3 regions of the Arthrobacter jiangjiafuii genome follow, and region 3 is predicted to be linked to each of the others. Evidence: riboswitches for the same ligand, from Rfam matches in the RefSeq annotation. Region 3 holds a riboswitch; each other region holds the start of a gene.

Region 1 (2,257 bases), 470 kb from region 3:
CGCCCCGCCCTGCCAGGCCCGGCAGATTGCGGTGACCACACCCCCGCCGGGGAGCCGTCATCGAGCCGGGACGAGCCGGAGGAGCTGCCATATTTGCTGCTGAACATCAGCACCGGCATCTGCCGGCTTGATGCGAGCACCTTCACCGGCCTCGCGACCGTACCGCCGTTAATGGTTGCCCAACCGCCGTCCTGCAACCGGGAACCGCGATCAACCTGGATGTTGAGGGCGGCGCCCCCGATCTGTCCGGCATCTTGGTCATCGACGGCGTCAGCGTCGGCATCGGTGGTTAGGAGCTGATCTCTGCCGGCACTATCAGAAAGGCTGATCAGGTGGATGTGCTCTTCCGGACGGCGGCAAGGCTGTCCCAGAAGAAGTCGAGGGTGTCCTGTGGTCCGCCAAGGAAACGCTGGGTGAAGAGGACGCCAATATCCCCGTCGGGATAGACCCCGGCGACCACCCCGGACCCGCCGGACCAGCCCCACATTCCCGGCTCGGACCACCACACCCCGGGGCCGGCCTGCACCCTGATCCTCGGTCATCTGCTGCCGCAGCGCCGGCGGCAGCACGACGTCGTCGGCCGGTACTGCAAGGAAGGTGCGGTAGTCGGGAACGGTGGAGACCATCCCGCCGGCGAGGGATTCAAACTGCGGCGGGCCGGCCAACGCATCGCTGTATTCCACCGCCTCCCGGAGCGCGCCGTCGACCGCTTCATACGCGGCAGGAAAGCGCTCAGTGCCGGTGGGGAATCCCGTGGCGCTGAGATGGAACGGCGCGCAGATCCGCTCCTGGACCAGTCGGGCTCGCGCTCGAAAACCAGTCCCGGGGCGGCATGATCTCCACACTCGACGCCTCATGTCCGTAACTTACGGCGCGTGACCACTTATTTCGTAACAGTCGCGCCCGGCCCGACGGTGCGCTTTGCTGAACCCGTAACCATCCCGAGCGGCCGAGAGACCTGGATCGATGACGCCGCAGCAACCACCCCCGTGTAGCAGCGGGGAACGGTGCTACTGCCAGGACCGATGGAGAAGCTCACCGCTTTCGTTGGTCTGCCCGCCGCGCATAGGCGCGTCGGGGTGACTGCCGGCTGTCCTGTCTGCCCTCCATCGGGCGATGATTCAGGAGCCCCGAGTGAAACCAGCACGCATCACCACCCCTAGAGGATCAGCCGTGGCAGCGGCCGCGGCAGCAGCAATCCTCACCCTGTCCGGCTGCGGAGGCTCCGCGGCAGCCGCCGAGGACGACACCTTCGTCTTCGCCACCGGCAAGGACATTTCCTGCCTGGACCCCCACGTCAACGGCGACATGCCGCAGGCTTCCCTGGCCGCCAACTATCTCGATTCGCTGGTCTCGCAGGACAGCGAAGGCGTCATCCATCCCTGGCTGGCCACGGACTGGTCGGTGTCCGATGACGGGCTGGCCTACACCTTCACCATGCGCGACGACGTCTGGTTCACCGACGGCACGAAGCTCACCGCTGAGGCGGTCAAGGCCAACCTTGACCACATGGTGGACCCGGACACCCAATCGGGCACCGCCGGCGGGTATCTGAAGCCCTATGTCGGCACTGAAATCAGGGACGAGAGAACCGCCGTCGTCACCCTGAACCGCCCGTATGCGGCGTTCCTTGAAGTCCTGGCCCAACCCTTCCTGGGCATCGAATCCCCCGACGCCCTCACGCGGCCCCAGGCCGAGAACTGCAATGCGCCGGTGGGCACCGGCCCGTACAGGATTGTGGACTACGTTCCGCAGTCCAAGGTCAGCCTCGTGCGCAATGAGGACTACAACTCGGCACCACCCTTTGCCCGGCACAGCGGTCCGGCGCACATCGAAAAGATCGAGTGGCGCATCGTGCCGGAGGACTCCACCCGATACGGGCTGCTCCGCGCCGGACAGGTGGATGCCATCGATCTGATGCCGTCGGTGAACTTCGATGAGGCCGAGGCTGACCCCGCTGTTGAACTCATCACCCAGGACCGGCCGGGCAACCCCACCAACCTGATCCTCAACACCACCCGCGCCCCCTTCGACGATCTGAACGTGCGCAAGGCCTTCCTGCACAGCGCGTACGTGGACGCCGGCATCAACAGCGTCTACTTCGGCACCGTGACCCGGGCCGGCGGACCTCTCAGTTCCACCACCGGCTTCTACTCCCCCGATTTTGAACACGTCTACGATCCGGACCCGGCCGGGGCAGCCGCCCTGCTGGACGACGCCGGGTGGAGCGCGCGCGACGACGACGGCTACCGGGTGA
Region 2 (2,257 bases), 920 kb from region 3:
ACGGCGAAATCCGGGACATCTCCGGCGCACCGGCCTGCCACAGGCTTTGCCAGTGGCCTTCGTTGGAACCGCCGATGCCGGGAACCATGGTCAGGTGCATGCGTGAACCTCGATTCTGGGAATATCCACTGGGAAACAGGCGCTGTGCCTGAACATGAAGAAGATCGGTTTCCTGTCCTTTGGACATTACCGGGACGTGCAGGGTTCCTTTGTACGAACCGCCCGCGACGCCCTGCTGCAGACCATTGACCTGGCCGAGGCGGCGGAGGAGCTGGGGATAGACGGCGCGTACCTGCGCGTCCACCACTTCGCCCCGCAGTTCGCCGCTCCGTTCCCGCTGCTCTCCGCCATGGCCGCACGGACCAGCCGGATTGAGCTGGGAACGGCCGTCATTGATATGCGGTATGAAAATCCGCTCTACATGGCGGAGGAAGCCGCGGCGGCGGACCTGATCAGCGGCGGCCGGCTGCAGCTCGGCCTCAGCCGCGGCTCACCCGAGCCGGCACTGCGCGGTTATGAGGCCTTCGGTTATGTTCCGTCCGACGGCAGCACCGACGCCGACGAGGCACGCAAGCACACCCTGGTCTTCCGTGCCGCGATTGCCGGCGCCGGGCTGGCCGCCGCAGACCCGGTGATGACCGGCAGTTCCGGTTCGCTGGCGATCGAACCGCAATCCCCTGGGCTGAGCGAGCGGATCTGGTGGGGTTCCGGAACCCGGGCCACCGCCAAATGGACCGGAGAGCAGGGCATGAACCTGATGAGCTCCACCCTGCTGACCGAAGACACCGGTGTTCCGTTCGACCAGCTGCAGGCCGAGCAGATCGAGCTGTACCGCGCCGCCTGGGCGGATGCCGGCCATGCCGGTACGCCGCGGGTCTCGGTCAGCCGCAGCGTGGTGCCCCTGGTATCCGACGACGACCGCCGGTATTTCGGACTGCGCGCCCAGGCAGATTCCCGGGACCAGGTGGGCCGGCTCGACGGCGGCCTGGCCCGCTTCGGCAAGAGCTACATCGGCGAACCCGATGTGATTGCCGACCAGCTGGCCGCCGACGCAGCGGTGCAGGCCGCCGATACGGTGCTGATCACGGTCCCCAACCAGCTGGGCGTGGACTACAACACCCAGCTGCTGGAGAACATCGTCAAGCTGGTCGCTCCGGCGGCGGGCTGGCGCTGAGGAAGGCGCCGTCGTCGGCTTCATGGCCAGGCCGACGACGGCGGTTCCCAGTGTCGGCGCCGTGCGCTAAGGTGGTCTCAGCTTCACGAGAGGTGGCCGTTGGCCGGATCTGATCCGGCCATAAAAGCTCCGACTGGCCTCACACCAACCCCATTGTTCGGCGGGTGGTTCGGATGACGAAGCGGCCTGCCGCCGCCCGGCGCAGGCAAGGACAACCTGAAAAGGAACACACTGTGAGCATTTCCAGTGACGCCCGCTGCATCAGCTACACGCCCGGCCACAACGTGCATCTCATCCACGGCAAGCGCTTGGCCGGCTTCGACGACTGGGTGGATGCCCAGGCCTATGCCGACGTTGAACTGGACCTGATCCAGCTGGTGGTGGACGGTGAGCAGCGCCTGATGTGGTTCCACGACATTCCCGCGCTGGCGTTGGCCCTGGCCGCATCCGGAGGGCAGGCGCAGTGGTGCGCGCGCTATTCCTCGCTGCTGGTTCCGGGCGGCTTCACCAGTGAAGCCAGACGCTCTTTTTTCTACTTGGCGACGCCGGAAAGGGTGCATCCGTGTAAGCGGATCAGCGCAAACGACTCCGAAGACGCCCGATCTCAGCTGGGCTAAGCCCCGCTGAGCGCAGGTACTGTTCCGCGTCAAAACCGTCCAGGGCACGGAGCAGTTCCTTCCGGCCCTCGGCCACCCGGTCTTCCAACTGTGCGGCGGTCAGCGGCTTCTCCCGTGGATTCGCCTGCGTTGCGTGGAAGGCGCTGATTCCGCGGACCGCCCGCTCATAGTCGTCCGCGATAGCGTCCGGTTCCGCGCCGGCCAGTTGCAGCAGCAGCATGGCGATCAGGCCGGTGCGGTCCCGGCCAGCCGAGCAATGGATCACCACGCCGCCGTCGTCGGCGTCCGCCACAGCGCGGGCGACGGCGGCAATCTTCTCCGGCCAGCGCCGCAGGTTCTCGCGGTAGAACTTGGGCGAATCCATGTACGGCCCGGTCAGCGCCGTGAAATCCGGGTCCGTCGCTTCCTGGGTGGGGCGGGTCAGGAATGTGAGGCCGACGACGGCGCCAGCCGGCACCTGCGGATC
Region 3 (2,257 bases):
CGTGGCCGGTTCGGTGGCAGCCGCCTCGGGATCCTCCTGTGCAGTGCATCCTGCCAGCACCAGGGCCAGTGCCGCTGCGGGAAGCAGAGCCATCCGCGTAAACGAAATATCCGGCACTTTGCCGGGCATTGCCTTATTTGATGGGCCGTGGACATTTCTGTTTCTGGTCATCTTCGCTACTTCCTCCCGAAGTAATCCGAAGAACGATAGTGGGACGGCAGCCGGATGTAAAGGATTGGTAACGGAGGGGGCATGCCGTAAACCCCTGGAAAACAATTCCGGCAGCGCCCAATTGCCTGTGCCCGTCAGGCAATTTCCTGCCGGTCAGGCGAATTCGGGGACACCCAGGCGGCGGAACGCGGAACCGTGAAAGACCAGTGGATCATGGGCGTCGTCGTGGGAGGCATGGCCGTGAACCCTCAGCAGCACCACCTGATGGTCACCGGCAGGAACTTCGTTTTCCACCGAGCACTCGAGCCAGAGCGCGGCGCGGTCAATGAAGAGGGACCCGGAGGCGTCGGTGTGCAGGTTCAGGCCGGCAAACCGGTCACCGGATTTCGACGCGATCTGCTTGCAGATTCCTTCGTGCTCAGAGCCGAGGACCGACACGCCGATGCGCTGGGCCCGCCGCAGCACCGGCCAGGTCCGGGAGGTCTGCTGCACAGCGAACATGACCAGCGGAGGGTCCATGGAAACCCCCACCGTGAACGATGAGGCAACAATTCCCTGCGGCTGGCCGTCAACCACCGCGCACAGGGCGGCAATTCCCGAGGGAAACCGTGAAAAGGCCCGGCGCAATGCAGCGGGTTGCAGGTCGGTACGAAGAGTCATGAGGGGGAAGATCCTTTGCCCTAAAGCGCGGCCGGAAGAAAAAACCCGGCACAAACGCGGTACTTGCCATGCCGGAGGATTTTCGCCGGACGGCCGAATCGTCACCTGGAGCACCCCGCTACAGCGAGAGGGTTGCCGTCCAACCGGCCAGGGCCTGTGGCTGGAACTCTTGATTCAGCTTCCAACGTAGAAGTGCAGGAGGCGGACTTGCAAACCCCTGCCTCACTTCGTAAAACTCGGCTTCATAAAACTCCCGGTGCCGAAGGGATACAGTTTCAGCATGAAACAGCGGTGGTTTAAGCAGGTGGACGTCTTCGGCAACGAACCGTATTTGGGCAATCCCCTCGCGGTGGTGCTTGAAGCGGAGGGCCTGACAGATGCAGAGATGGAATCCTTCGCGAGATGGACCAATCTCTCGGAGACGACGTTCGTCCTGCCTCCGACCACGGACGGAGCCGACTACAGGGTTCGGATTTTCACCCCCGGAGGAGAGATCCCGTTTGCCGGGCATCCCACTCTGGGAACGTGCCACGCGTGGCTGGAGGCCGGGAACAAGCGCCGCTACCCCGACGTCGTCGTCCAGGAATGCGGAATCGGGCTGGTCACGCTGCATGCCAATGCCGGAATCGCCGCCTTCGCCGCTCCGCCGCTGCTGCGCTCGGGACCGCTGGAAGACGAGGTCCTGGACCAGGCGCTGCGCGCCCTGAACCTGGACCGCACCGAAATTCTTGCCTCCAACTGGATCGACAACGGTCCGGGGTGGCTTGGACTCCTGCTGCGCGACGCCGACGCCGTGCTGGCGCTGAAACCCGACCCCACGATCATGGGCAATCTGCGGGTGGGCGTTATCGGCGCCCAGCCGCAGGACGCCGAAACGGACTTCGAGGTCCGTGCCTTCGTGCCCGGCCTGGGCATCACCGAAGATCCCGTAACGGGAAGCCTCAACGCCGGCCTGGCCCAATGGCTGATCGGAGCCTCACTCGCACCCGAACGCTACGTCGTCACGCAGGGCACAGCCGTGCGGCGTTCCGGGCGTGTCCGCGTCTTCACGCGCGACGGGAAGATCTGGATCGGCGGGTCCACCGTGACCTCCATCGACGGCACCGTCACCCTCTAGCCGCCATGTTCAACCTGCACTCGCTGCGGCTTCCGGTGATCGGGGCGCCCATGGCCGGCGGCGCATCCACGCCGCAGCTTGCCGCTGCCGTGAGCAACGCGGGAGGGCTCGGCTTCCTGGCTGCCGGTTATAAGAGCGCTGCCGCGGTGGCTGAGCAAACCGCCCGGACCCGCAGCCTGACCGGCGGACCCTTCGGCGTGAACCTGTTTGTACCGGATGCCGCCAACACCTACGCCGCCACATCCGAAGAACACCAGGCCGGGAAGCTGGCCGCAGCCCTGGCCTACCGGGATGTCCTGGCCGCCGGCG

Evidence for each region. A riboswitch is a leader RNA that binds a small molecule or an ion and turns the genes downstream of it on or off. The one in region 3 is predicted to bind S-adenosylmethionine.
Region 1: linked by a shared signal. The riboswitch ahead of KKR91_RS08090 (ABC transporter substrate-binding protein) and the one ahead of KKR91_RS10260 (flavin reductase family protein) in region 3 are both predicted to bind S-adenosylmethionine.
Region 2: linked by a shared signal. The riboswitch ahead of KKR91_RS14555 (hypothetical protein) and the one ahead of KKR91_RS10260 (flavin reductase family protein) in region 3 are both predicted to bind S-adenosylmethionine.

Annotation. Positions count from the first base shown of each region.
Region 1 covers NZ_CP076022.1:1,705,318-1,707,574, reverse strand. Annotated here, with positions in the region: gene KKR91_RS17195 (MarR family transcriptional regulator) at 1-857, opposite strand, end outside; SAM riboswitch class I at 934-1,032, shown strand; gene KKR91_RS08090 (ABC transporter substrate-binding protein) at 1,135-2,257, shown strand, end outside.
Region 2 covers NZ_CP076022.1:3,101,805-3,104,061, forward strand. Annotated here, with positions in the region: gene KKR91_RS14545 (RBBP9/YdeN family alpha/beta hydrolase) at 1-100, opposite strand, end outside; gene KKR91_RS14550 (LLM class flavin-dependent oxidoreductase) at 155-1,174, shown strand; SAM riboswitch class IV at 1,256-1,392, shown strand; gene KKR91_RS14555 (hypothetical protein) at 1,408-1,791, shown strand; gene KKR91_RS14560 (tyrosine-protein phosphatase) at 1,748-2,257, opposite strand, start outside.
Region 3 covers NZ_CP076022.1:2,179,014-2,181,270, reverse strand. Annotated here, with positions in the region: gene KKR91_RS10265 (hypothetical protein) at 1-93, opposite strand, end outside; gene KKR91_RS10260 (flavin reductase family protein) at 325-831, opposite strand; SAM riboswitch class IV at 886-1,006, opposite strand; gene KKR91_RS10255 (PhzF family phenazine biosynthesis protein) at 1,112-1,948, shown strand; gene KKR91_RS10250 (nitronate monooxygenase) at 1,954-2,257, shown strand, end outside.